Regions from separate parts of the Micrococcus porci genome, predicted to be linked through region 1. Evidence: predicted binding sites of a transcription regulator. Region 1 holds the regulator's gene; the other holds the start of a gene.

What was found. The regulator LexA, encoded in region 1, represses DNA repair genes until DNA is damaged. The targets are predictions, from matches to a motif close to TCGAACANNTGTTCGA.
Region 2: a site for LexA is predicted at 8,768-8,783, ahead of ruvA (Holliday junction branch migration protein RuvA). Genes of this name have one in related genera too.

The regions. Positions count from the first base shown of each region.
Region 1 is NZ_CP083691.1:2,249,681-2,264,037, reverse strand. Features, by position in the region: gene KW076_RS10680 (regulatory protein RecX) at 96-611, shown strand; gene miaB (tRNA (N6-isopentenyl adenosine(37)-C2)-methylthiotransferase MiaB) at 636-2,174, shown strand; gene miaA (tRNA (adenosine(37)-N6)-dimethylallyltransferase MiaA) at 2,174-3,112, shown strand; gene dapF (diaminopimelate epimerase) at 3,122-4,075, shown strand; gene KW076_RS10660 (dihydrolipoyl dehydrogenase family protein) at 4,079-5,518, opposite strand; gene KW076_RS10655 (class I SAM-dependent methyltransferase) at 5,547-6,194, opposite strand; gene KW076_RS10650 (NAD(P)-binding domain-containing protein) at 6,200-7,327, opposite strand; gene KW076_RS10645 (GNAT family N-acetyltransferase) at 7,544-8,170, shown strand; gene hflX (GTPase HflX) at 8,239-9,879, shown strand; gene KW076_RS10635 (ATP-dependent DNA helicase) at 9,876-11,960, shown strand; gene lexA (transcriptional repressor LexA) at 11,997-12,698, opposite strand; gene KW076_RS10625 (LysM peptidoglycan-binding domain-containing protein) at 12,940-13,362, shown strand; gene KW076_RS10620 (histidinol-phosphate transaminase) at 13,458-14,357, shown strand, end outside.
Region 2 is NZ_CP083691.1:1,590,526-1,604,882, forward strand. Features, by position in the region: gene KW076_RS07550 (HRDC domain-containing protein) at 71-1,360, opposite strand; gene KW076_RS07555 (DUF3000 domain-containing protein) at 1,400-2,008, opposite strand; gene KW076_RS07560 (threonine aldolase family protein) at 2,037-3,170, opposite strand; gene msrB (peptide-methionine (R)-S-oxide reductase MsrB) at 3,167-3,658, opposite strand; gene KW076_RS07570 (alpha/beta hydrolase family protein) at 3,719-5,125, shown strand; gene KW076_RS07575 (M3 family metallopeptidase) at 5,047-7,131, opposite strand; gene KW076_RS07580 (YebC/PmpR family DNA-binding transcriptional regulator) at 7,238-7,999, shown strand; gene ruvC (crossover junction endodeoxyribonuclease RuvC) at 8,007-8,693, shown strand; gene ruvA (Holliday junction branch migration protein RuvA) at 8,819-9,463, shown strand; gene ruvB (Holliday junction branch migration DNA helicase RuvB) at 9,460-10,473, shown strand; gene KW076_RS07600 (preprotein translocase subunit YajC) at 10,527-10,928, shown strand; gene secD (protein translocase subunit SecD) at 11,001-12,821, shown strand; gene secF (protein translocase subunit SecF) at 12,818-13,840, shown strand; gene KW076_RS07615 (RelA/SpoT family protein) at 13,952-14,357, shown strand, end outside.

The sequences.
Region 1 (14,357 bases):
CCGAGCCGGCCACGCCCGTGATCGGAGGAGGCGGCAGGGACGAGCCCGCCCCCGGAGGCCCGCGACGGCAGTCGCGACGTCCCGGACCCGCCCCGTTGCCCGAGGACCCGCGCGAGCGGGAGGAGGCCGCTCGCCAGGTCGTCCTGCGGCAGCTGGCCATGGGCCCGCGGTCCCGCCGCCAACTCGAGCGCAAGCTCGCCGACCGGGAGGCGGAGCCGGAGCTGGTGGAGCGGGTCCTCGACCGGTTCGAGGAGGTCAGCCTCGTCGACGACGCCGCGTTCGCCGAGGTGTGGGTCCGCAGCCGCGCGCGCGGCAAGCGCCTGTCCCGCCGGGCCATCTCCCGCGAGCTCCACGACAAGGGCGTGGACAGGGACGTCGCCGAGGAGGCCCTCGCGGCCATCGAGCCGGAGGACGAGCGGCAGGCGGCGCTCGAGCTGGTCCGCTCCAAGATGCGCGGACGGCCCGCCCCCGCCGCGGACGGGCCCGAGGGCCGGGCCGAGCGGGACAAGGTGACCCGCCGCCTCGTCGGCATGCTCGGCCGCAAGGGCTACGGGCCAGGGCTCGCCTTCGGCGTCGTCAAGGAGGTCCTCGCCGAGCTCGACGAGGCCTAGGGTCGGCGCTCCTAGAATGGTGCGGTGACTCTGACGGACCCCACCACGCACCTCCCCGCCCTCGGCACCGCCCCCGACGCCCACGCCGGCCTCACCTATGAAGTCCGGACCTTCGGGTGCCAGATGAACGTGCACGACTCCGAGCGGATCTCCGGCCTCCTCGAGTCCACGGGCTACACCCCCGCCGAGGACGGCACGCAGCCGGACCTGGTGGTGTTCAACACCTGCGCCGTCCGCGAGAACGCGGACAACCGGCTCTACGGGAACCTCGGCAACCTGCGCCCGGTCAAGGACGCGCACCCGGGCATGCAGATCGCGGTCGGCGGCTGCCTGGCCCAGAAGGACCAGGCGACCATCCAGGAGAAGGCGCCGTGGGTGGACGTCGTCTTCGGCACGCACAACATCGGCTCCCTGCCGGCCCTGCTGGAGCGCTCCCGGCACAACGCGGAGGCCGAGATGGAGATCCTCGAGTCCCTCGAGGTCTTCCCCTCCACCCTGCCCACCAAGCGCGAGTCCACCCACTCCGGCTGGGTGTCCATCTCCGTGGGCTGCAACAACACGTGCACCTTCTGCATCGTCCCGTCGCTGCGCGGCAAGGAGAAGGACCGCCGCCCCGGGGAGATCCTCGCCGAGGTGCAGGCGCTCGTCGACGCCGGCGCCGTCGAGGTCACGCTGCTGGGCCAGAACGTGAACACCTACGGCGTCGAGTTCGGCGACCGCGGCGCGTTCGCCAAGCTGCTGCGCGCGTGCGGGGAGATCGATGGCCTCGAACGCGTCCGCTTCACCAGCCCCCACCCGGCCGCGTTCACGGACGACGTCATCGACGCGATGGCCGAGACCCCCAACGTCATGCCGCAGCTGCACATGCCCCTGCAGTCGGGCTCAGACAAGGTGCTCAAGGACATGCGCCGCTCCTACCGGTCCGCGAAGTTCCTGCGGATCCTGGAGAAGGTGCGCGAGCGCATCCCGCACGCCGCCATCACCACGGACATCATCGTCGGCTTCCCCGGGGAGACCGAGGAGGACTTCGCCGAGACGATGCGCGTGGTCGAGGCCTCCCGCTTCTCCTCCGCGTTCACCTTCCAGTACTCCATCCGCCCGGGGACCCCGGCCGGGGAGATGGACCACCAGGTGCCCAAGGCCGTCGTCCAGGAGCGCTTCGAGCGCCTCGTGGCCCTGCAGGACCGGATCTCGGCCGAGGAGATGGCCACGCTCGTCGGCACCCGCCAGGAGCTGCTCGTCACCGCCGACTCCGGCTCCAAGGCCACCGAGCGCGGCCGCCTGTCCGGGCGCGCACCCGACAACCGGCTCGTGCACTTCTCCGTGCCCGCCGGCGCCGAGACCCCCCGCCCCGGTGACTTCGTCACCGTGACGGTCACCGAGGCCCACCCGTTCTTCGCCGTCGCCGACCCCACCGCACAGGACTACGTCCTGCGCCGCTCCCGGGCCGGTGACGCGTGGGACCGCGCCCAGGCCGAGTCGTGCGGCGCGCCCGCCCCCGGCGCGGCGGGCGGCTCCGGGGCCACGAGCCTCGGCATGCCGACCCTGCGCCCGCGGTTTTGATGTCCGCCGCCGCGGCCCGGCCGCCCGTCGTCGCCGTCGTCGGGGCGACGGCGACGGGCAAGTCCGCCCTCGCCGTCGCCCTGGCGCACGCGCTGGACGGCGAGGTGGTCAACGGGGACGCCCTGCAGTTCTACCGGGGGATGGACGTGGGCACGGCGAAGGTCACCCAGGCCGAGCGCGAGGGCGTCCCGCACCATCTGCTGGACGTGCTCGACGTCGGCCAGGAGGCCTCGGTGGCGGCCTTCCAGTCCGCGGCCCGCGACCTGTTCGACCAGATCCGCGCGCGGGGTCGGACCCCGATCCTCGTGGGCGGCTCCGGGCTGTACGTGCGGGCGGCGCTGGACGTGCTCGAGTTCCCGCCCACGGACCCGGCGCTGCGGGCCGAGCTGGAGGCGCGCGCGCAGCGGGAGGGCCTGACCGGGCTGAGGGCCGAGCTGGCCGCCCTGGACCCGGCCTCGGCGGAGCGGCTGCGGGACGCCCGCCGCATCGTGCGCGCGCTGGAGGTGTGCCGGCTGACGGGCCGCCCGTTCTCCGCGTTCATGCCGGAGCGCACATACGCCCCGGAGGTCGCCCCCGTGGTGCAGCTCGGCCTGCGCCTGGACCGGGCCGAGCTGCACCAGCGGATCGCGGCCCGGGTGGAGCGCATGCTGGCCGGGGGGCTGCTGGACGAGGTCCGCCGCCTCGACGTCCCCGGGCCGGACGGGCTGCGGCAGGGGCCGACCGCGTCCCGCGCGATCGGCTACGCCCAGATGCTCGCCGTCCTCGACGGCGAGCTCACCGCGGCGGAGGCGGCCGAGCAGACCGTCGTGGCCACGCGCCGGTTCGCCCGACGCCAGGAGACCTGGTTCCGGGCCGACCCACGCGTCGTCTGGCTCGACGCGCAGGGCGAGGACGTCGTGGCGGCGGCGCTCGCCGTCGTCGCCGGGGACGCCACCTAGACTGGGCCCATGACCGAGCAGCCCGCGGCGCCCGCCGCCCAGGACCCCCTCCACGCGAGCGCGCCGCGCGTGCCGTTCACGAAGGGCCATGGCACGGGCAACGACTTCGTGCTGATCGCCGACCCGGACGGCAACACGCAGCTCGACGCCCAGCACGTCGCGCGGCTGGCCGACCGGCACCGGGGGATCGGCGCCGACGGCGTCATCCGCGCCGTGCGGTCCGCGCGCCTGCCGGAGGGTGAGGCGCTGCTCGCCGAGCACCCCGAGGCTGAGTGGTTCATGGACTACCGCAACGGCGACGGCTCGATCGCCGAGATGTGCGGCAACGGGGTGCGCGTCTTCGTGCACTTCCTGGTCGAGAAGGGTCTCGTGGACCTGGCCCCCGGCCAAGCGATCACCATCGGCACGCGCGCCGGCGTGAAGGCCGTGACCCGGCTCGAGCACGGCTACGCGATCGACATGGGCCCCTGGTCCTACCTCGACCCCGAGCTGGCGGAGGAGGCGGCGTCGGACTCGATGGTCCTCGCCCACGGCCTCCCCGATCCGCGGCCGGCGCTGAGCGTGTCGCTGGGCAACCCCCACACCGTGGTCCCGCTGGCCTCCTTCGCCGACCTGCAGGGCCTGGACCTGGGCCGCGCTCCCGAGGTGGACCCCGCTCCGCCGCACGGCACGAACGTCGAGTTCGTGGCCGCGCACGAGCCGCTCGTGCGCGAGGGCGTGGGCCGCGTGCGGATGCGCGTGCACGAGCGCGGGGTGGGTGAGACCCAGTCCTGCGGGACGGGCGCGTGCGCGGTGGCCGTGGCGATGCGCGCATGGGCGGGCGACCAGGGCACCGACTCGTGGCTCATCGAGGTGCCCGGCGGTGTGCTGGCCGTCGACGTCGTGCCGGGCCCGGAGGGGGCCGAGCACGTGGTCCTCTCGGGCCCGGCCGAGCTGGTCTTCGACGGCGAGCTCACCGTCTGAGCGTCAGCTCAGCTCGCCGAGCACCTCGTTGAGGGCCTCGGTGGCGGAGGGGTGCGTCCAGATCCCGTCGCGCAGCGCCGACGCCGTCACGTCCGCGCGCATGGCCAGGGCCACGAGGTTCACGAGCTCCTGCGCCTCCACGCAGTGCAGGCGGGCGCCGAGCACGAGGTCGGTGGCGGCGTCCACGACCACCTCGATGACGCCGTGCGCGTCCTCCTCGATCTTCGGGCGCGGCATGGCGGCGATCTTCGCCACGGGCTTGGAGGCGACCTTCACCTCGTGGCCGGCCTCGCGGGCCTGCTCCGCGGTCATGCCGACCGAGCCGAGCGGCGGCGTCGTGAAGACCGTGGTGGGCACGGCCACACGGTCGGCGCGCGAGTACGCGCCGTCCCCGGCGAGCTGGCCGGTGACGATCCGGTGGTCGTCGAGGGAGATGTAGGTCTGCTGCGGCCCGCCGTTGACGTCGCCCACGGCCCACACGTCCGGCGCCGAGGTGCGCAGGTGCTCGTCGACGGCGATGAAGCCCTTCTCGTCCAGCTCGATGCCGGCGGCCGCCGGGTCCAGGGCCTCGGCGGTCGACGCGCGGCCCGTGGCCAGCACCACGATGTCCGCGGCGATCGGCTCGCCCTCCTCGAGGTCCACGCGCAGGCCGCCGTCGGCCTCGGCGAAGCCCGTGGCGGAGGCCCCGGTGGCCAGGCGCACGCCGCGGTCCTGCAGGGCCTCGACCAGGGAGTCGCGGACCGCGTCGGACTCGTCGGGCAGGATCTGCTCGCCCCGCACCAGGACGGTCACCTCGGCGCCGAAGCCGGCCAGCATGGAGGCCAGCTCCAGGCCCACGGGGCCGGAGCCGACGACGACGGCGCGGCGCGGCGCGCGGGTGCGGTCCATCTGCAGCTGCAGGGTCTCGGAGTCGTGCACGCCGGGCAGGTCCACGCCGGGCATCTCGGGGCGCAGGGGGGTGGTGCCGGTGTTGACGACCACGTGCCGGGCGCGGATGGTCAGGCGCTCGCCGTCGTCGTCGCCGTCCGCGGCCTCGGCGGGGCGGACCTCGACGGTGCGCTCGCCGGTGAAGCGGGCCTCGCCCTGGACGAGGGTGACGGCGTCCAGGTCCTCGAGCATGGCGCGGTTCGCGTCGCGCAGCTTCGAGGTGAGGGCGTCGCGGAAGTCCCAGGCGGAGGCGACGGCGGCGTCCGGGTCGTCCCCGGGGCGGACGGCGTCGGCGCGGTGGACGAGGGCCTTGGTGGGCACGCACGCCACGTTGATGCAGGTGCCGCCGACCATGCCGGCGTCGCGCTCCACGAGGGTGACCTTGCGGCCCTGGGAGCCGAGCGTCTTGGCCAGGGTCTTGCCGCCCTTGCCCCAGCCGATCACCAGGATGTCGGTCTCGAGCTCGGCGGTGCCGGCGGTGGTTACGGTGTCCTTCACGGTGTCCAGGCTGCTCATGCCCTCGACACTATCCAGGACGGTCCGTTCAGGAGGACGATTCGGCCGCCCGCGAGATCCGCAGGATCCGGAAGCCCTTGACCGTGGCCGCCCGCGTCGCCGTGAACTCCCCGGGCGCCCGCTCCTGGAGCATCCCGGAGATCCACGGCAGCAGCGAGTCCGCCCCGAGGTTCTTCTGCACCACGAGCCAGGCCTCGCCGCCGGGGGCCAGGCGCGGCAGCCACTGCGCGAGCAGGTCGTGCAGGGCGGCCTTGCCGATGCGGATCGGCGGGTTGGACCAGATCAGGTCGAACCGGGCGTCGTCCGGGACCTGCTCGGGGGTGAGGAAGCGCGCGTTCTGCGCCCCGACGGCGGCCGCGTTGTCGCGCGCCAGGGCCAGGGAGCGCTCGTTCACCTCGACGCCGGTCACCTCGGCCTCGGGGGAGGTCAGGGCCAGGGTGAGGGCGAGCGGGCCCCAGCCGGCGCCGACGTCGAGGAACGCGCCGCGCGCCGGGGGCGCGGGGACGGCGGAGAGCAGGGCCGCGGTGCCCTTGTCGATCCCGTCCGGGGAGAACACGCCGTTGGCGGTCTGCAGGGTGACGCGCCGCCCGGCGATCTCGACGTCGACGCGGCGGCGCCGCTCAGGGGTGCCGGGGTCGGGGGAGAAGTAGTGCGCAGGCGAGGTCACGGCGTCCATCGTAGTCAGGCGGCGCCGGCGGCCCGCAGGTCCGCCAGGATCGCCCGCACGGCGTCCCGGCCGGCCCGGTTGGCGCCCACGGTGGACTGGGACGGCCCGTAGCCGATGAGGAACAGGCGCGGCTCGTCGAGGGCGCGGCCGTGCGCCGCCCGGATGCCGCCGTCGGGCGTGCGCAGGCGCAGCGGGGCGAGGTGGCGGACGGCGGGGCGGAAGCCGGTGGCCCAGAGGATGACGTCGGCGCGCTCGAGGGAGCCGTCGGGCATGCGCACCCCGTCCGGCTCGATCCGCTCGAACATGGGGTGGCGCTCGAGCACTCCGCGGGCCTGCGCCTCGCGCACCCAGTCGGAGCGGAACATGCCGGTCGCGCTCACCACGGAGCGCGGGGCCAGGCCGAGGCGGGTGCGCTCGTCGACGCCCTCCACCGACTCGGCGAGGTGGCCCGGGTCCGGGTCGTCGATCCAGCGGGGCTCGCGCCTGGTCACCCAGAGCGTGTCCGCCACGCGCGAGACCTCGGCCAGGTGCTGGGTCGCGGAGACGCCCATGCCCACGACCACCACGCGCCGCCCGGCGAACTCCTGCGGGCCGCGGTAGTCGTGGGTGTGCAGCTGCCGGCCGCGGAACTCCCGCCGGCCCGGCACCGCCGGCCAGTGCGGCGAGGTCCACGTCCCGGTGGCGTTGACCAGGAACCCGCACGTCCACGTGCCCGTGTCGGTGTGCACCCGGAACCCCTCGGCGGCCCCGGGCTCGCCGATCCGTTCCACCCTCGACACGCGCACGGGGCGGTGCACGCGCAGGTCGAAGCGCTCCTCGTACTCGGCGAAGTAGGCGGGCAGCACCGCGTTGGCCTGCGCGTCCGGGTCCGCCGGCGGCACCGGGTGGCCGGGCAGCTCGTGGATGTGGTTGACCGAGCCCATCGTGAGGGTGTCCCAGCGGTGCAGCCACGCCCCGCCGGGACGGTCCTCGGCGTCGAGGACGGCGAACGTGCCCGGCGACCCCCCGGGGGCCGGTCCCGGGGCCTCGCCGGGGCCGACGGGCAGGAAGCCGCGGCGGCGCAGGTGGTGGGCGGCGGAGAGCCCGGCCTGGCCGGCGCCGACCACGAGGACGGTGACGTGCCGGTCCGGGTGCGGGGTCATGCGGCCCAGCGTAGGCGGGGCCCGCGCGTGTTCGCCCACGGGGGAGGGGTGTCGCCGGCGACGGTCGGCCGCTAGGATGGTCCGCATGTTCCTGCTGTTCGCCTGATCGCCGCCGCCCGTCGAGCCCCCGCTCCGGCCGCCGTCGATCGCTCCGCATCCCGCTCCGGTCCGCGCCCCCGTGCGCCCGGATCCCGCCGACGCGAACAGGACACCCCCATGGACTTCATCGTCCGCCCCTGCACACCCGAGGACGAGCCGTCGTGGCTGCGCTGCCGGGTCCTCGCCTTCCTCGACACCCAGAACCACGACGACGTCCACGCCGCCCACCCCGTCCCCGACCCCGACGTGGCCGACCCCGCGGACTCGCTCCAGTGGGTCGCCGTGGTGCGTGACGGGCCTGACGCCGGCACGGTCGCCGGGATCCTCGACGCATCCGTGGGCGCCGCGGACGGCGACGACGCCGGGCTGGCCACGATCGACACCCTGGCCGTCCATCCGGACCACCGACGTCGGGGCCTGGCCGGCCGCCTGTTCGAGGCCGTCCTGGAGCGGCTGCCCGAGCGGGTCGGGCACGTGGACGTGTGGACGCGCGAGGACGAGGCGGCGAACGCCTGGTACCGCGCGCACGGCTTCGCCCGGGACCACGTGTACCTCCAGGTCCACCTGGAGAGCTGGGTGGACGGCGACGACGTCGCGGCCCTGATCCGGACCCCGCCCGCCCTCTCGGCCCCCGTCAAGGGGCTCTTCCACGCCTCCCTCGAGGACGAGGCGTGGATTCGCGAACGCTTCCACCGGGTGGTCCGCGTGAGCCGGTACGTCCGCCCCGTGGGGATGACCGGCTAGCGCGTCCGCCCCACCCACTACCCTGAACTGACATCGGGACGCCCGAGCGAGGCGCCCCAGAGGAGACCATGACTGAAGAGAAGAACCCCACTCCCGCCGGCGGCTCCGAGGACGAGATCCAGGCCGTGATCGACCGCATCCTGGCCGCCGACGACGCTCGCCGCGCCACCGAGCGCGAGGCGGCCGGGCGCGGCTCCGCGGACAGCGCCGCCGCGGACCACGAGGGCGCCCCGGACCGCTCCGGCGCGCTCGCGGGCCGCGCACTCGCCCTCGCCGAGGGCGGCGACGGCCACACCGCGGCGGACGGCGACCAGGACGAGCTCGCCGCGCGCCACTCCCTCAAGCGCGTGCAGGGCCTGTCCACCGAGCTCGAGGACATGACCGAGGTCGAGTACCGCCAGCTGCGCCTGGAGCGCGTGGTGCTGGCCGGCGTGTGGACGGAGGGCACCGCGGAGGATGCGGAGAACTCCCTGCGCGAGCTCGCCGCGCTCGCGGAGACCGCCGGCTCGGAGGTCCTGGACGGCGTCATCCAGCGCCGCGCGACACCGGACCCGGCCACGTTCCTCGGCAAGGGCAAGGCCCGCGAGCTGGCCGACGTCGTCGCGCTCACCGGCGCGGACACCGTGATCGTGGACTCGGAGCTGGCCCCGTCCCAGCGCCGCGCCCTCGAGGACGTGGTGCGCGTGAAGGTCATCGACCGCACCGCCCTGATCCTCGACATCTTCGCCCAGCACGCCACGTCCCGCGAGGGGCGGGCCCAGGTGGAGCTCGCCCAGCTCGAGTACCTGCTGCCGCGCCTGCGCGGCTGGGGCGAGTCCATGTCCCGCCAGGCGGGCGGCCGGGCCGCCGGCGGCGAGGGCATCGGCTCGCGCGGCCCCGGCGAGACGAAGATCGAGCTGGACCGGCGACGCATCCGCACCCGCATGGCCAAGCTGAAGAAGGACATCGCCGGCATGAAGCCGGCGCGCGAGGCCAAGCGGGCCAACCGGCGGCGCAACCGGGTGCCCTCGGTGGCGATCGCGGGTTACACGAACGCGGGCAAGTCCTCGCTGCTGAACCGCCTCACCCACGCGGGCGTGCTGGTGCAGAACGCGCTGTTCGCCACCCTGGACCCGACGGTCCGCAAGGCGGTCACGCCGGACGGCATCGGCTACACGCTCTCCGACACCGTGGGCTTCGTGCGCAACCTGCCCACGCAGCTCGTGGAGGCGTTCCGTTCGACCCTGGAGGAGGTCGCGGACGCGGACGTGATCCTGCACGTCGTGGACGCCTCCCATCCGGACCCGGAGGGCCAGATCGCCGCGGTGCGCTCCGTGCTGCGGGAGGTGGACGCCCAGTCCGTCCCGGAGATCATCGTGCTGAACAAGGCGGACGCCGCCGAGCCGGACGTGATCGCCCGCATCCGCGCCAAGGAGCCGCACACCGTGGTGGTCTCCGCCCGCACCGGCGAGGGCATCCCGGAGCTGGAGTCCGCCATCTCCGCGACCATCCCGCGCCCGGACGTGCGCCTCGAGCTGCTCGTGCCCTTCACGGACGGGCAGGTGGTCTCCCGCCTGCACTCGGTGGACGCGGAGATCCTCTCCGAGACGTACGAGGAGACCGGCACCCGGCTCACGGTTCTCGTCCGCCGGGACATCGCCGCAGACCTGGAGGGCTACCGGGTGGACGCCGCCGCAGGCGATGACGCCCAGGAGGCCGCCTCGGCATGACGGATTCGACGACGGGACCCGCCGGCGCCGTGCCGACCACGGACCGCGAGGAGGAGGCCCTGCGCCTGCTCGACGTGGTGGTCGAGGCCACCGGCGGCCAGCAGCGCGCCGGCCAGCGGGAGATGGTGCTCCAGGTGGCGCGCGCCCTGGAGTCGCGACGGCACCTGCTGGTGCAGGCCGGCACGGGCACGGGCAAGTCGCTGGCCTACCTGATCCCGGCGCTGCAGCACGCCATGGACCAGGAGGACCCCGTCGTCGTCGCCACGGCCACGCTCGCCCTGCAGGCCCAGATCATGAAGCGGGACGCCCCGCGGCTGGTCCAGGCGCTCGCGGGGGAGCTGCCGCGGGAGCCCGTCGTCGCCCTCGTCAAGGGCCGCTCGAACTACCTGTGCCGGCACAAGGTGGACGGCGGCTACCCCGGGGACGAGGGGGAGGAGACCCTCTTCGAGGTCGCCGACGACGGCGGCCTCATCGGCTCCGGCGAGGACGGCGAGCCCTCGTCCCCGCTCGGCAAGGAGGTGATGTACCTCCGGGCGTGGGCGGACGTCACCGAGACCGGTGACCGCGACGACCTGGAGGTCCCCGTCACGGACCGGGCCTGGCGGCAGGTCTCCGTGAACGCCGTGGACTGCCTGGGGGCGACCCGCTGCCCGCTGGCGGAGGAGTGCTTCTCCGAACGCGCCCGCGCGGACGCCGCCGACGCCGACGTGGTGGTCACCAACCACGCGATGCTCGCCATCAGCGCGTTCGAGGGCCTGGCGGTGCTGCCGGCGTACTCGGCGGTGATCGTCGACGAGGCCCACGAGCTGCAGGACCGCGTCACCGGTGCGGTGACGGGGCAGCTGTCCGGGTCGATCGTGCACGGGGCGGCGACGTCCCTGCGGCGGCACACCTCCGTCGCCGTCGAGGACCTGGCGCAGGCCGCCGCGGGGCTGGACCGCGCGTTCACGGACACCCCCTCCGGTCTGATCCAGGGCGGCCCGGACGACGTCCAGGAGCAGGCGCTCACGGCGGTCCTCTCGGCCGCGCGCCAGTGCTTCTCCGACCTCGGGAAGGACAAGGAGGGGGAGGCGGACGCCGGCCGGCAGATGGCCCGGTCCCGGCTGCTGGAGGTGGTCGAGGTGGCCGAGCGGATGCTGGCGGCCCACCCCGAGGCGGACTTCCCGGAGGTCCTGTGGGCCACCCGCCCCGGCCGGTTCGAGCCGGGCTCCGGCTGGCAGCCCGGGGACGAGGCCGACCCGCCGCAGCTGTACGTCGCCCCGATCTCGGTGGCCGGCAGGCTGCGGGAGGGCCTGTTCGGCAAGGCGACCACGGTGCTCACCTCCGCCACCCTCACCGTGGGGCAGGGGGAGCGGCGCTTCGACTCCGTGGCCGGGGACGTCGGCCTGGCGGGACCGGACGCCCCGCGGTTCACGGCGCTCGACGTCGGCAGCCCGTTCGACTATCCGAGGCAGGGCGTGCTCTATGTGGCGCGGCACCTGCCGAAGCCGGGCCGCACCGCCTCGCCGGAGTCCCTCGACGAGCTCGAGGCGCTGCTGCGGGCGTCCAACGGCGGCGCGCTGGGGCTCTTCTCCTCGCGCCGGGCCGCGGAGGACGCCGCCGAGCACATGCGCCGGCGCCTGGGCAGGGGCCACACGGTCCTCTGCCAGGGCGACGCCACGCTCTCGGCGCTGGTGCGGCAGTTCGCGGACGAGCCGGACACGTCCCTGTTCGGCACCATGAGCCTGTGGCAGGGCGTGGACGTGCCCGGGCCCTCGCTGCGCCTCGTGGTGATCGACCGGATCCCGTTCCCGCGTCCGGACGACCCGCTGTCCCAGGCGCGGACCCGGGACGTCGCCCGGCACGGCGGCAACGGGTTCATGCGGGTCTCCGCCACCCACGCGGCGGTGCGCATGGCGCAGGGCGCCGGGCGCCTGGTGCGCTCCGTGGAGGACCGAGGCGTCGTGGCCGTGCTCGACTCGCGCCTGGCCACCGAGCGGTACGGCGGCTACATCACCAGCGCCCTGCCGGACTTCTGGCGCACCACCGACCGCGCGGTGGTGCGCGGCGTGCTGGAGCGGTTGGCCCGCGAGGCGCACTGACGCGGAGGGGCCCGCCCTCGACGGGTCCGGCGTCTCTCAGAGCGCGCGGAGGACGGTGACCACGCGGCCCATCAGGGTCGCGTGGTCGCCGAGGATCGGCTCGTAGGCCGTGTTCTGCGGCAGCAGCCAGGTGTGCCCGTCGCGTCGTCGCAGCGTCTTCACGGTGGCCTCGTCGTCGAGCAGCGCGGCCACGATGTCCCCGTTCTCCGCGGTCTCCTGGCGCCGGACGACCACCCAGTCGCCGTCGCAGATGGCGGCGTCCACCATGGAGTCGCCGACGACGCGCAGCATGAACAGGTCGCCCTCGCCGGTGAGCCGGCGCGGGACGGCCATGACGTCCTCGACCTGCTGATCGGCCAGGATCGGCCCGCCGGCCGCGATCCGCCCGACCCAGGGGACCTCCACCGTGGCATCCTCGGACGCACCCGTGTGCCAGGACGGGATCTCCGGTGCCCCCGGGGCGGCGTCTGCGACCGCGGCGGCGCCGTCCTCGTCCCGCAGCACCTCGAGGGCCCGCGGGCGTCCCGGATCGCGCCGGAGGTAGCCGAACCGCTCGAGCTGCCCGAGCTGGTGGGTGACGGAGGAGAGGGACGCGAGGCCCGCGGCGTCGCCGATCTCCCGCATGGACGGCGGATACCCGCGCTCGGCGATGGCCTGGCGGATCGTGCGCACGATCCGACGCTGCCGGTCGGTCAGGGGCTGGGCGCCGCCGGGGGGCGGCGTCGGCGAGGTGGCCATGCCGGGGGTCCGTTCTCTCGGGGAAGGAGCCTTAACGTGTCCGCGCCGCGTGATGACGTTGGGATGTCGGCCGGAACGGCGCGTCCGCTCTGGCCTCGACCCTAGTCGAGTGCGCCCCCGCATTCAAAGATGTGTTCGAGGTCTCCTGGGCGTGTCTCGAACGGATGTGCTAGAAATGGGTTCGAACCGAATCGAACAGATGTTCGACTCACCCGCTCCGGCGGGAGGAAGGCAGAAGACCATGACCGCCGTCACCGCTGTGCTCTCCCGGACCCACCAGCTCACCTCCGTCCGCGCGCGGCCGACCCGCGCCGTCGCGGCCTCCACCCGTGCCGCCGCGCGGACGTCCGGCGTGCGACTGACCCGCCGCGGGCGCCTGCTCTTCCGCGGGCTGCCCGTCATCCTCTCCGTGGCCGCCGCCACCGTTGCCGCCGCGTTCTTCGCGGGTGTCCTCTTCTCCCCGCCCGCCGTGTCGGCGGACACCCCGGCCGAGGAGCTCCAGACCGTCACGGTGATGCCCGGGGACAGCCTCTGGACCATCGCGCGGGACGTCGCCCCGGAGGCGGACCGCCGGGACACCATGCGCCGCATCGACGAGCTGAACGGCCTCGAGGGCCGGGACCCGGAGCTCGGCCAGGAGCTCTACGTGCCCCCGACGCGCTGAGGCCCGCCACACCGAGATTCCGCCGTCCTGGCGCGCCGCGTCGGACCTCCGACGCATGGGGCCGCAGGCGGGTCCGGCTTCCTAGGATGAGCACCATGACCGACCTGAGCTCCCTGCCCCTGCGTGACTCCCTCCGCGGCCAGAGCCCCTACGGCGCCCCTCAGCTGGACGTCCCGTACATGCTCAACACCAACGAGAACACGCACCCCGTGCCCCAGGCGGTCGCCGAGGCGATCACGGCGCGGGTGGCGAAGGTCGCCGGCGGGCTGAACCGCTACCCGGACCGCGAGTTCACCGAGCTGCGCGAGCACCTCGCCGCCTACCTGGGCCACGGCATCACCCCGGAGCAGGTCTGGGCCGCCAACGGCTCCAACGAGGTCCTCCAGCAGATCCTGCAGGCCTTCGGCGGTCCCGGCCGCACCCTGCTGAGCTTCCTGCCGTCCTACTCGATGTACCCGCTGCTGGCCAACGGGACGGACACCGCGTTCGTGGACGGCGGCCGCGCCGCAGACCACACGCTCTCCGCAGAGCACGCCGCGGCCCTGGTCCGGGAGCACCGTCCGAACGTCGTGTTCCTCGCCTCTCCGAACAACCCCACCGGCACCGCCCTGGGCCTGGACGTCATCGAGGCGATCTACGCGGCGCAGGCGCAGAACGAGGCCGAGGGCGGCCACGGGGCCATGGTCGTGGTGGACGAGGCCTACGCAGAGTTCGCGCTCGCCGGCACGGACTCCGCCCTCACCCTGCTGCGGGGGCGGGAGCGGCTGATCGTCACCCGCACCATGTCCAAGGCGTTCGCCCTGGCCGGGGCTCGCCTGGGCTACCTGGCCGCGGACGCCGCCGTCGCGGACGCCCTGCGCCTGGTCCGCCTGCCGTACCACCTCTCCGCGGTCACGCAGGCCACGGCCATCGCCGCGCTCGAGCGTGTGGACGAGCTCCTGGAGACCGTCGAGGACATCAAGGGCCAGCGGGATCGCATCGTCGCCGAGCTGACC
Region 2 (14,357 bases), 660 kb from region 1:
CTCACCATACCGGCGACCGCGCGTACCCGCTACCGGCCGTCCCGGCTTCCGTTCCGTGCCCCGCCGCGGGTCAGCGGTCTCGGGCGGGGTCCGGGTCCAGCAGGGCGACGGTGATGATCGCAGAGGTCTGCTCCACCTGCCAGGGCCGGGCACCGCGCTCGGCGAGGGCGGCGGCCACGGTCTCGGGCGTGATGGTCTCGGGCGGCGTCCAGCAGACCCGGCGCAGGGTGTCCGGGGTGAGCAGGTTCTCCGGGGGCATGCCCAGGGCCTCCGCGGCGCGCGCGATCCGGGGCTTGGCGGTGGTCAGCCGGCGGTCCGCGAGGGGGTCGCGGTCCCGCCACGCGCGGGGCGGCGGCGGGGCGTCGGAGCCCGGGCCGTGCCTGGGCGGGGCCTGCCCGGCGGCGGCGTCCTCGATCCCCGCCCGGATGGCGGTGATCCAGCGCGGTGCCTCGCGGGCGGCGGAGCGGCCGTGGAAGCCGCGGGTGGCGCGCAGCTCGGGCACCGTCCGCGGGAGGGTGGAGGCGGCGGCCACCAACGCCGAGTCGGGCAGGAGCCGGCCCGGGGCCAGGTCCCGGTGCTGGGCGAGGTCCTCGCGCGCCTGCCAGAGACGGCGCAGCACGGCCAGCTGGACGGGGCGCTTCAGGGCCGCCATCCCTGACGTGCGGCGCCACGGGTCCTGTCGCGGCGCCGCGGGCGGGGTGGTGCGCACGTGTTCGAACTCCTGCTCGGCCCAGGCGAGCTTGCCCTGCTCCTCGAGGAGCACGGCCAGGGCGTCGCGCAGCTCCACGAGCAGCTCGACGTCGAGGGCCGCGTAGTTCAGCCAGTCGACGGGCAGCGGACGGGTGGACCAGTCCGCCATCGAGTGCTCCTTGGCCAAGGTCAGGCCGAGCTGGGACTCCAGCACGGCGGCCAGCCCGACGCGCGGCAGTCCCGCCAGGCGCGCGGCGAGCTCCGTGTCGAACAGCAGGTCGGGGCGCATGCCGCAGTCGGCCAGGCACGGCAGGTCCTGGCTGGCCGCGTGGAGCACCCACTCCACGCCGCGCAGGGCTTCGTCCAGCGGGGCCAGGTCCTCGAACGCCTCGGGATCCACCAGCCAGATGCCCGCGCCCGCACGCTTGAGCTGCACCAGGAAAGCCCGCTGGCCGTACCGGATGCCGGAGGCGCGCTCGGCGTCGACCGCCACCGGGCCGGTGCCGGCGGCGAGCGCGGCGGCGCAGGCGGCGAGGCCTGCCGGGGTGTCCGTGACCACGGGCACCCCGCCGGCCGGCTCGGCGACGAGCGTGGGCGCCGCCTGTTCCCCGCCGGGACGGTCCGAGGGGTCCGGGGAGGTCGCGACGGCGGGGGAGGTGGGGGAGGTCATGTGCTTCCTGGGTCGGGGCGGGGTGTCGGGGTCGGAGCGTCAGGGGCGGAGCGGGACGGCGGCGGGGACGTCGTCGTCGGCGAGCGGGGGCAGGCCGGCGAAGGCGCAGATCATGTCCGACCACGCCTCGAGGTGGGCGCCGAGGTCGCGGGGGCCGGGGGTCCACGAGGCGCGCAGCTCGATGTCCGTCCAGCCGGGCTCCAGTGCGAGCGTGCCGAAGTGCTCGGCGAGCTGCCGGGTGGCGGTGCCGCCGGCCTCCGTGTGCGCGGCGTGGCGCCGTTCGAGGGCCTCGGCGAGCCAGTCCCAGGCGACGGCACCGGCCAGATGGTCGGTGGCGACGTCCGGCTCGAGGCTCGCCCGGATGTAGGTGACCACCCGGAAGTCGCCCCGCCACACGGGGGAGCCGGCCGGGTCGTGGAGGAGCACGAACCGCCCCGTCGCCAGGGGGTCGGCCTCCGCGCCGTGGGGGTCCAGGACGTCGGCGGCCAGGGTCACCGCGAACGGGGCGAGGCCGGGAGGGTCGGGGATCGGACGCAGGCGCACCTCAGGCCGGGGGTGGGCCGCGCGCAGGTCCGCGAGCGCGTCCGCGAACGCGCCGGAGGCGCCTCCGGCGGCGGGGGCCGGCGCCCGGGGTCCCGACTCGGTCATGGCGTCCAGCCTAGGACCGGCCGGCCCCTCACCGGGGGCGACGCGCCCGGAGGGCGGCGGCGAGGGCATCCACGAACGACTCGACGTCCGCGTCCGTCGTGTCCCAGGAGGTCATCCAGCGCACCTCGTGGGCGGCCGCGTCCCAGTCGTAGAACGGGTGGCGGAGGCGGACCTCGGCGGCGACATCCGGGTCCAGCCGGGCGAACACCGCGTTGGCCTCCGGGGCGCGGGCGAGCTCGACGTCGTCCAGCCCGGCGACCGCGTCGGCGAGCACGCGGGCCATGCGGTTGGCCTGTGCGGCCAGGGCGATGCCGAGGTCGTCCGTGAGCAGCGCCAGCAGCTGGGCCGCGAGGTAGCGGTGCTTGGATGCCAGCTGCATGTCCTGCTTGCGCAGGTAGCCGAGGGCGGCGCGGGCCCGGTCCCGCGCGTCGGCGGCGTCCCCGCCCGGCACGTCGGCGGGCCCGACCATCCGTGCCGCGACGACGGCCTCCGGATTCAGCACGATCACGGCCTCCGCCCCGAGGCCTCCGTTCTTCGTGCCGCCATAGGAGACGACGTCCACCCCGGCGTCGGTGGTGAACGCGCGCAGCGGCAGGTCGAGCGCTGCGGCGGCGTTGGACAGGCGCGCCCCGTCCATGTAGAGCGCGGCACCGGCGGCGTGCGCGGCGTCGGCCACCTCCCGCACCTGGGCGGCGGAGTACACCGTGCCGAGCTCCGTGGCCTGCGCGATCTCGACGACGGCGGGCTGGCTGGCGTGCACGAAGCCGTCCCGGCGCACGTGGGCCGCCGCGAGCTCTCCGGTGAGCCGACCGTCCGGGGTCGGCACGGGGACGAGCGGGGTCCGACCCAGGCGCTCGGGCGCGCCGCCCTCGTCGTGGATGAGGTGGGAGGAGGCGGCGGTGACCACGGAGCCCCACGGCGGGGTCAGCGCCTGGAGGGCGAGGACGTTCGCGGCCGTCCCGGTGAACACGGGCACGGCGAACGCCCGCTCGCCGAACACCTCCCGCACCTTCTCCTGCAGGGCGGCGCTGGTGGGGTCCTCGCCGTAGGACACGGCGTGATCCGCGTCCGCGTCGGCCATCGCGGCCCACACGTCCGGGTGCACGCCCGCGTAGTTGTCCGAGGCGAACGCCCGCAGCCCCGCGGGGCGGGCTGCGCTCACGCCCGGTCCCCGGCGGGGTCCGCCTCCGTGCCGATCGCCGCGACGTCCGCGGGGGTGAGGCGCAGCGAGATCGAGTTGATGCAGTACCGCAGGTCCGTGGGGGTGTCGTACCCCTCGCCGGCGAACACGTGGCCCATGTGGGACCCGCACGCCGCGCAGCGCACCTCGATGCGCTCCATGCCGAGCGTGGCGTCCTTGACGTAGACCACCCGGTCCTCGGCCAGCGGGGCGAAGAAGGAGGGCCAGCCGCAGTGCGAGTCGAACTTCTCCTCCGAGCGGAACAGCTCGACGCCGCACGCGCGGCACGCGTAGACGCCCTGCACGCGGGAGTCCCAGTACTCGCCGGTGTAGGGGCGCTCCGTGCCGGCCCGGCGCAGCACGTGGAACTCCTCCGGGGTCAGGCGGCGCGCCCACTCCTCGTCGGTGAGGGCGGCGGGGCGGGCGGCGTCGTCGGCGCCGGAAGGAACGGTGGCGTGGTTCTGGCTCATGCCCGTGCCAACCCGGGGCGCCCGCGGGATGTTCCCGGCCGGGTGGTCCACAATGGCCCCATGGCCTGCCCCCGACGTCACAGCCCGCGCCTCCGGGCCCGCCCGGACCTCCGCGACGCGCTCCTCGGCTCACTCCGCGGCTCGGCCGCCGTGGCCCGCCCCGCGGCCCGGCTGGCCCCCGCCGCCGCGTCCGTCGCGGCGTCCGCGGCCTTCGTCCTGGCCGGCGCCTCCGCGGGGCTGGCCGGCGTGTTCGCCCGCACCGTGGTCACCCCGGTACGCTCGCGGCCCGAGCACACGGCCGTCCTCGCGGTCCTGGACACCGGGGACGGGATGGACGTCATCCTCCCGGCCGACGAGCACACCACCGTGCCCGGCACGTACTCGCTGACGTTCCACGGCGGGGAGGGGTGTGCCCGCATCGGCGCGATCCGCTCCTACGACCCCCGCGACGGGACCGTGCAGCGGGTCGTGGAGGAGGTCTACTCCGGGGACCTGCGCTCGGCCGTCCGGGGCCGGTTCACCGCGTTCATCTGGCCCGGTCCCGCCGAGGCCGGCCTCGAGGCCGCGGACGTGGAGGTCCCCGTCCCCGGCGGCGCCGCCCCCGCCTGGCGCATCGACCCCCCGCCGGCCGAGGACGGCGAGGAGCGGGCCGGCGAGGGGATGTGGGCCGTGATGGTGCACGGCCGCGGCGCCGTCCGCAACGAGGGCCTGCGCGCCGTGCCCACCGCCGCCCGCCTCGGCATGACCTCGCTGCTGGTGTCCTACCGCAACGACGGCGACGCCCCCGACGCCGAGGACGCCCGCTACGGGCTGGGCACCACCGAGTGGGAGGACGTGGAGGCCGCCGTCCGCTACGCCCTCGACCACGGCGCCCGCGACGTCGTCCTGTTCGGCTGGTCCATGGGCGGCGCCGTCGTCCTGCAGACCGCCGACCGGTCCGACCTCACCTCCCGCGTGCGGGGGATCGTGCTCACGGGGCCGGTCGTCGACTGGATGGACGTGCTCCGCCATCAGGCCCGCCTCAACCGCATCCCCGAGGGGATCGGCCTGCTCGGCCAGTGGCTGCTCTCCAACCGGGCCGGCCGCCTCGTCACCGGGCTCGCCGCCCCGGTGGACCTCAAGGCCCTGGACTGGGTGACGCGTGCCGACCACGTCCGCGTGCCCACCCTGATCCTGCACTCCGAGGACGACGAGTACGTGCCGGTCGGCCCCTCGCAGGACCTGGCGGAGCGCAACCCCGCGCTCGTGCGGTTCGTGCGCTTCCACCAGGCCCGCCACACACGCGAGCAGAACGTGGACCCCGTGAAGTGGGACCGCAGCGTCCGCGGGTTCCTCCGGGCGGTGCTCACGGCGCCGCGGCCGGGCGCCGTGAGCCCGCCCGGGGCGCCTCAGGCGCCCTCCGGCAGCAGCCCCCGACGCCGCAGCAGCGGCTCCAGCTCCGCGTCCCGTCCCCGGAACGCCCGGTAGGACTCCAGCACGTCCCGCGTGTCGCCCCGGGAGAGCAGCTCCTCCGCGAACCGGCGCCCGTTCTCCCGGGTCAGACCGCCGTGCTCCCGGAACCACTCCACGGCGTCCGCGTCCAGCACCTCCGCCCAGATGTACGAGTAGTACCCGGCCGCGTAGTCGTTGCCGAACACGTGCTTGAAGTAGCCCGTCCCGTAACGCGGCGGCACCAGGTCGACGTCGATCCCCGCCTCCGTCAGCACCCGCCGCTCGAATCCGGCAGGGTCCGCGGTCGCCGCGTCCACGGTGTCCTCCGTGAGGGTGTGCCACGCCCAGTCGAGCAGCGTCGCCCCGAGGTACTCCACGGTCCGGTAGCCCTCGCCCCACAGGTCCGCCGCCTCCAGCCGCTCCAGCGTCCCCGTCGGCAGCTCCGCGCCCGTCTCCACATGCCGGGCGTAGTCCGCCAGCAGGGACGGCTCCCGCAGCCACACCTCGTTCACCTGCGACGGGAACTCCACCGTGTCCCGCGGCACCGCCGTGCCCGTCAGCGACGGGTACTCGCCCTCCGCCAGCAGCCCGTGCAACACGTGCCCGAACTCGTGGAACAGCGTCGTCGCCTCGTCCAGCGTCAGGAGCGCCGGGCGCCCCTCCGCCGGAGCCGGCACGTTCATCGTGCAGAACACCACGGGGCGGGTGCCCAGCGCCGCCGAGGCGTCGACCACGTTGTGCATCCACGCCCCGCCGGACTTCGTCGGACGCGCGAAGAAGTCGCCCACGAACAGACCCACCCCGCGGCCGTCCTCGTCCGTCACCTCCCACACCCGGATCGCCGGCCGGTACAGGTGCCCCGCCAGATCCTCCCGCTCCGCGAACCGCAGCCCGTAGAGCGCCGTCGCCGCCGCGAACACGCCCCGGGTCAGGACCCGGTCCAGCTCGAACCACGGCCGCAGCGCCCCCGCGTCCACGTCGAACGCCTCCCGCGCGTGCGCCGCCGAGAGGAACGGCCAGTCCCACGGCACCACCGGCGCGTCCCCCTCCGCCACCGCCTCGGCGTCCCGGCGCGCGTTGGCCATCGCCGGCCCCGTCAGGGAGCCCAGCAGCCCCTCCACCGCCGCCACCGACGGCGCCGCCCGGTCCCGCAGCGCATGCTCCGCCCACGACGCCGCCCCCAGCAGCCGCGCCTTCTCCAGTCGCAGACGCACGATCCGCATCGCCGTCGTCAGCGTCTCGTGCTCTCCGGAGGACCCCCGGCCCACCGACGCCTCGAACACCTCCCGCCGCAGCCCAGCGTCCTCCAGGTCCGCCAGCCACGGCTGCGACGTGAACAGCGACAGCGTCAGCAGCCACGGCCCCGCACCCTCCGCCGCGTCCGCCCTGCGGTGCCCCGCCTCCGCGGCTGCGCGCTCCGCCGCCGCCGCCAGGTCGTCCGCCCTCAGCCCGGCCAGGCGCTCGCGGTCCGTCACCAGGACCGCGCGGGCGGCGGTGTCGGCCACGAGCCGTCGGGTGTAGGCGGCGGAGAGGGTCGCCAGCTCGCCGTTGAGGCGGGCGAGCTCGGCGCGGCCGGCCTCGTCCAGGCCCGCGCCGGCGATCTCCAGGCGGGTGCGCGTGCGCTCCAGCAGGCGGGCGTCCTCACCTGCGAGGCCGGCGTCGTCGACCGCGGCCACGCGCGCCGACAGGCGCGGGTCCAGGAGGATCGCGTCCTCGTGCGCGGCGAGCTCGGGGGAGAGCTCCTCGGCCAGGGCCTGCCGGGCGTCCGTGCCGTCCGAGCCCACGAGGGTGGAGAACATCGGGGCCACGCGGCGCAGCAGGGCACCCGAGAGCTCGAGTGCCCGCACGGTGTTCTCGAAGGTCGGCGCCTCGGGGGAGGACAGGATCTCCTCCACCTCGGCGCGCTGCTCCGCCATGCCCTGCCGCATCCCCGTGGCGAGGTCGGCGTCGCTCACGGCGGCGAAGTCCGGCAGCCCGTGGGGCAGCGGGGAGGGGGAGAGGAGCGGGTGGCCTGCGGGGAGGCGGTGGGTGATCTGCGTCATGCCGCCCAGCCTAGGTCGGGGACGTCCGGCGCTACACTGGGCGGTCGAGCACGCGCCGCCCCGCGCGCGTCGTTGCAGCATCCCGACGAGCAGAAGGAGACAGCGGATGTCCGGTCACTCCAAATGGGCCACCACCAAGCACAAGAAGGCCGTGATCGACCAGCGTCGCGCCAAGGCGTTCGCCAAGTACATCAAGGGCATCGAGGTGGCCGCCCGCGCCGGCGGCGCCGACCTCTCCGGCAACCCCGCGCTGGACCTGGCCGTCTCCAAGGCCAAGAAGAACTCGGTCCCCAACGACAACATCGACCGCGCCATCAAGCGCGGCGCGGGCCTCACCGGCGAGGTCATCGACTACACCGAGATCATGTACGAGGTCCGCGGCCCCCAGGGCTCCGCGCTGCTCGTCGAGTGCCTCACCGACAACAAGAACCGCGCCGCCGCCGACGTGCGCGCCGCGGTCACCCGCAACGGCGGCACCATGGCCGACTCCGGCTCCGTCTCCTTCCTGTTCCACCGCAAGGGCGTCGTCCGCCTGCCCGCCGCGGGCAACACCGAGGACTCCCTCCTCGAGGCCGTGCTCGAGGGCGGCGCGGACGCCGAGGAGGTCGTGCTCTCCGGCGACGACTTCGAGATCGTCTCCGAGCCCGGCGACCTGCGCGCCGTGGCCGAGGCCCTCGACGCCGCGGGCATCGACTACGAGACCGACGAGATGGAGCACCTGCCCACCATGAAGGTGGAGCTGGACGCCAAGGGCGCCCGCACCTTCCTGAAGCTGGCCGACGCCCTCGAGGACCTCGACGACGTGCAGAACGTGTTCTCCAACGTGGACATCGCCCCCGAGGTGATGGACGAGCTCGAGCAGGACTGAGCGCATCGTGACGGACCGGCCCGCCGGCGTCGTCCGCGTGCTCGGGGTGGACCCCGGGCTGACCCGCTGCGGCATCGCCGTGGTGGACGTGGACGCGCGCAGGCGGGCCGAGCTCGTCCACGTCGAGGTCGCCGGCACGGCGCCGGAGGAGTCCCTCGACGCCCGCCTGCTCTGCATCGACCGGGCCGTGAGCGCTGTGCTCGTGCGCTTCCGGCCGGAGCGGGCGGCCGTCGAGCGGATGTTCGCCAACAACAACACGCCCACGGTCCTGGGCACCGCCCAGGCGGCGGGCGTGGCGATCGCCGCCGCGGCCCGCGCGGGCGTCCCGGTGGGCCTGCACACCCCGTCGGAGGTGAAGGCGGCCGTCACCGGCAACGGCGACGCCGGCAAGGAGCAGGTGACCACCATGGTCACCCGGATCCTCCGCCTGGACGCGCCCCCGCGCCCGGCCGACGCCGCCGACGCCCTCGCGCTGGCCATCGCCCACGCCTGGCGGGGCACGGCCCTCGGGCGGGCCGCCGGGCACACCGGCCTGGACACGTCGGGACTGGCCAGCCGCACCGGAGCCTCGCGGGGCGCGGCCGGCGCGCGCGTGCGCCGCGCCCCGAAGGCCGCCCTGACGCCCGCGCAGCAGGCGTGGCTCGCCGCGGAGCGTTCCGCCGGCGCCCGTCCCGGTCGCCGCAGCGCGGGCTGACCGGGAGGCGGGGCACGGGCGGCCGACGACGGCGCGCGGCGCGCCCTCTCCCGCCGCGCCGTCGCCGGCGGCGTTCGATGATATGTTCGAATCCCGTCCGCCGACCGACCCCCTGGAGGCCCCCGATGATCGCGTCCCTCTCCGGCACCGTGGAGCACGTGGGCCTGGACCACGCGGTGATCGCCGTCGGCGGCGTGGGCCTGAGCTTCTCCGCCACGCCCCAGACCCTGTCGCACCTGCATGAAGGACGCGACGGCGCCGTCCAGACGCACCTCGTGGTCAAGGAGGACTCCCTCACCCTGTTCGGGTTCGCCGACCGCGCGGAGCGCGAGGTGTTCGAGGTCCTGCTGGGCGCCAACGGGGTCGGCCCGCGCCTGGCGCTGGCCATCCTCGCGGTGCACCGCCCCGAGGCCGTGCGGCGGGCCGTCACGGACGAGGACGAGAAGGCCCTCACCCTCGTGCCGGGGATCGGCCCCAAGATGGCGCGCAAGATCATCGTCGACCTCGCGGGCCGGCTGGCCCCCACGGGCGAGGTCGAGCCGGAGGCGGCCGTCGTGGAGCCCGAGGCCGCGGCCGACGCCTGGCACGCGGACGTCGTGCAGGCCATGACCGGTCTGGGCTGGTCGGAGAAGGAGGCCGCCAAGGCGGTCGCCGCCACCGTCGCCACGCACCCGGACGTGGACGCCTCCGGCGACGTCGCCGCGCTGCTGCGCGCCACCCTGCGGGACGTCGGCGCCGCCGCGGCCGTGCGCGGGGGCCGCCGCGCATGAGCGAGCGCCCCGTCACCGCGTTCGAGGCCGACGCGGAGGAGCGCCGCCTCGAGGCCGCGCTGCGCCCGAAGCACCTCGACGAGTTCGTGGGCCAGGCCCGCGTCCGCGAGCAGCTGGACCTCATGCTCGCCTCGGCCCGGCTGCGCGACCGCGCGGCGGACCACGTGCTGCTCTCCGGTCCGCCCGGCCTCGGCAAGACCACCCTCGCCATGATCGTGGCGCAGGAGATGAACGCGCCGCTGCGCCTGTCCTCCGGCCCGGCGATCCAGAACGCCGGCGACCTCGCGGCGATCCTCTCCTCGCTGACGGAGGGGGAGGTGCTCTTCCTCGACGAGATCCACCGCATGTCCCGGCCGGCCGAGGAGATGCTCTACATGGCCATGGAGGACTTCCGCGTGGACATCGTGGTGGGCAAGGGCGCCGGCGCCACATCCATTCCGCTGGAGCTGCCCCCGTTCACCCTCGTCGGGGCGACCACGCGCGCCGGGCTGCTGCCCGGGCCGCTGCGGGACCGGTTCGGCTTCACCGGCCACCTCGAGTTCTACGCGATCGAGGAGCTCGAGCGGGTGCTGCGCCGCTCGTCCGCCCTGCTGGACATGCGCGTCGAGACGGACGGCTACCGGCAGATCGCCTCGCGCTCCCGGGGCACGCCGCGCATCGCCAACCGGCTGCTGCGCCGCGTGCGGGACTGGGCCCTGGTGAAGGGCCTGGACACCGTGGACGCCGAGGCCGCCTCCGCCGCGCTGACCATGTACGAGGTGGACGCCCGCGGCCTGGACCGCCTGGACCGCTCCGTGCTGACCGCCCTGTGCACCACGTTCGGGGGCGGCCCCGTGGGCCTGACCACCCTGGCCACCGCCGTGGGGGAGGAGGCCGAGACCGTGGAGACCGTCGCCGAGCCCTTCCTCATCCGGGAGGGCATGATGGCGCGCACCCCGCGCGGCCGCGTGGCCCTGCCCGGCGCGTGGGACCACCTGGGCATGACCCCGCCGGAGGCTCCGCTCGGCTGAGCGCCCTACACTGGCACGGATCCCCGCAGTCGACTCGACCTGGAGTGTGCCCCGTGCCGCTGACCCCCCTCGCCCCCGTCCTCGCCGACGACGCCGCCGGCGGCGGCAACGTCCTCGTGCTGGCCATGTTCGCGGCCCTGGCCGTGATGCTGTTCCTCTCCTTCCGGCGGGGCAAGAAGGCCCAGGCGGAGGCCGCGGACATGCGGGCACGCCTGACCCCCGGTCAGGAGGTCATGACCGGCGCGGGCATCTTCGGCCGCGTCGTGGCGGTGGACGCCGCCGCCCAGCGCGTGACCTTGGAGACCGCGCCCGGCACCCGCATGGACGTGCACCTGCAGGGCATCGTGAAGATCGAGGAGCCGGATGTCGCGCCCGCGGCGGACACCGCCCCCGCCGTCGGCGGTGCGCACGCTGCGGAGACGGCCCCCGCGGCCGACGACACCGACCGCGCCTGAGCCCCGGACCCGCAGCACCCCTCCCCGGCGGCCGGGCACGCACCCGGACCGCCCGCAGCGAAAGCAGCACGCATGGCGAAGACCTCACCCACCCGCGCCGCCGGGCGCACCCTGGCCTGGCTGGCCGCGCTGATCGTGGCGCTCACTGCGATCCTCGGGCTCGGCGTGGCCTCGGGCCAGGCCTCCTGGGCCCCCAAGCTCGCGCTGGACCTCGAGGGCGGCACCCAGATGGTGCTCGCCCCCACGACGGCCAGCGGAGAGCAGGCCACCCCCGAGCAGCTCCAGCAGGCCGTGGAGATCATCCGCCAGCGCGTGGACGGCTCCGGAGTGGCCGAGGCCGTCGTCGCCACCCAGGGCGACCAGAACGTCGTCGTCTCCATGCCGGGCGTGCCCGACGAGGAGACCCGCCGCCTGATCCAGGCCTCCGCGGACATGCAGTTCCGTCCCGTGCTGCAGGCCGTCCCCGGCGGCCAGCCGACGCCCCAGGACCAGCTGGTCCCGAAGGACCAGTTCCCGACGCCCTCGGCCGAGCCGACGGACGCCTACGACCCGAACTGGATCACCCCGGAGCTGGCCGACGAGTTCCAGCGCACCGACTGCACCCTGCCGCGCGACCCGAACGCCGCCCCGCCGGCCACGGACCGGGCGGTCGTGGTGTGCGAGCCGCAGCAGGAGACCCCCGCGGGCACGATGCCGGCGACGAAGTACATCGTCGGCCCGGTGGTGATCCCCGGCACCATGATCGAGAAGGCGAGCAACGCCACCGCCCAGTCGCAGACCGGCGTGACCACCAACGAGTGGGTCGTGAACATCGACTTCGATGGAGAGGGCACCAAGCGCTTCACCGAGGTCACCCAGAAGCTGACCCCCTTCGCCGAGGGCGACCCGCGCAAGCAGTTCGCCATCATGCTCGACGGGCAGGTGATCGCCGCGCCGCAGTCGAACGTGGTGATCACGGGCGGCCAGGCGCAGATCTCCGGCCCGGGCTTCACGGAGGAGTCCACCGCCCAGCTCGCCGAGCAGCTCAACTACGGCTCCCTGCCGATCTCCTTCACGATCGAGTCGGAGCAGCAGATCTCCGCGACCCTCGGCCGCGACCAGCTGTTCTGGGGCCTCATCGCGGGCCTCATCGGCCTCGCGCTCGTCGCCGTCTACCAGTTCTTCCAGTACCGGGCGCTGGGCCTGCTGACGTTCGCCTCGATCGTCGTGGCCGGCGCCCTCACGTACCTGGCCATCGCGATCCTCGGCTGGACGGACAACTACCGCCTGTCCCTGGCGGGCATCGCCGGCCTGATCGTGGCCATCGGCCTCACGGCGGACTCGTTCATCGTCTACTTCGAGCGCATCAAGGACGAGCTGCGCTCGGGCCACACCCTGGACGCGGCCCTCCATGAGGGCTGGAAGCGCGCCAAGCGGACCATCACGGCCTCCAAGGCCGTGAACCTGCTGGCGGCCGTCGTGCTGTACTTCGTGGCCGTGGGCAATGTGCGCGGCTTCGCGTTCACGCTCGGTCTGACGGCGATCGCGGACCTCCTCGTCGTGTTCATGTTCACGCACCCGCTGATGGTGCTGCTCTCCCGCACGGACTTCGTGGGCGGCGGGCATCCGATGTCCGGCCTGGACCCACGGGTCCTCGGCGTCGAGCCCGCCCTGTACCAGGGCGCCGGCCGCTTCCGGGAGCCGGCCGCCGCCCGTGCCGCGCGGGGAGGCTCCCACGCCGCGGACGACGACGACGCCGGGTCGTCCGCCGCGCGCCGGGGTCGCCGGAGCGAGCAGCCCATGACCATCGCCGAGCGCCGGAGGGCCGAGCGGGCCGGCGCCGCCCAGACCCCCGCCGCCCAGACCCCCGCCGGCTCCGCCCCGGCCGCCGACACCGAGGAGGACGCGCTGTGAACCGCTTCGCCGACTGGGGCAACGCCCTCTACTCCGGCCGCATCTCCTACCCCTTCGTCCGCAAGTGGAAGACGTGGTTCCTGATCGCCGCCGCCCTGCTGGCCGTGGCGTTCGGGCTGACCGCGCTGCGCGGCGGCTTCAACCTGGGCATCGACTTCAGGGGCGGCTCGGAGTTCACCGTCTCCGACGCCGCGTCCTCCGAGCTGGATCCGGGCCGGGCCGCGGTGACCGACGTCGTCGCCGGCGCCGAGCCCACCGTCACCCAGGTGGCCCCGGGCACCATGCGCGTGCAGACCGAGCAGCTGGACGACGCACAGACCCGCCAGGTCGCCCAGAACCTCCAGCAGGCCTACGGCGTGACCGGCGACCACGTGACCTCCACGTTCGTCGGCCCGACCTGGGGGCAGGCGGTGTCGCAACAGGCGGTCATCGGCCTCGTGATCTTCGTGGTGCTCGTGACGCTGTTCATGGCGCTGTACTTCCGCACCTGGAAGATGTCCCTGGCCGCCGTCGTCGGGATGCTCTACGTGGTGGCGCTGACCGCCGGCATCTACGGAGCCACCGGCTTCGAGATCACGCCGTCGGCGATCATCGGCTTCCTGACGATCCTCTCCTACGCGCTCTACGACACCGTGGTCGTCTTCGACAAGATCCGCGAGAACACGCGCGGCGTCGAGGAGGACCCGGACCGCACCTTCGACGGCAGCGTCAACCTGGCCGTGAACCAGACCCTGGTGCGGTCGATCACGACGTCGATCGTCGGCCTGCTGCCCGTGGGCTCGATCCTGTTCATCGGGGCCGGCCTGCTCGGTGCGGGCACGCTGCGGGACATCTCCCTGGCGATCTTCGTGGGCATCATCGTCGGCACCCTCTCCACCCTGTTCATCCAGGCCCCGCTCTACGCGCTGCTCCGCCGCGGGGACGCGGACGTCGTCGCGCACGACGCGCGGGTGGGTGCCGACCACGACGAGCGGGAGCAGGAGGAGGACCTCGCCGACGCGCGGGGCGCCGTCCTCTGAGGGCGGGCGAGCCCCCGCCCGCCACGCGGCCCCGCACGTCGTCCGTGCGGGGCCGCCGCGGGCTAGACTGCCCCATCATCCCCGGGCCGGCAGCGGCCAGAAGGAGGCACCGTGACCGAGCAGGACCGCCGCCCCGCCGCCCCGCCCCGCCGCGGGCGGATCGCCCGCCTGACCGGACGGCGCGCCACCGAGTACTCGCCGCTGCTGGAGCCGCTGATGCGCACGGTGCGCCAGAGCGCCACGCACGCCGAGCAGGAGGACATCGTCCGGGCCTTCGAGGTGGCCGAGCGCGCCCATCGCGGCCAGATGCGCCGTTCCGGCGACCCGTACATCACGCACCCGGTGGCCGTGGCCACCATCCTGGCCGAGCTCGGCGTCACCGGGCCGACGCTGCTGGCGGCCCTCCTGCACGACACCGTGGAGGACACCGACTACTCGCTGGAGCAGCTCACCGCCGACTTCGGCCCCCAGGTGGCGCTGCTGGTGGACGGCGTCACCAAGCTGGACAAGGTCACCT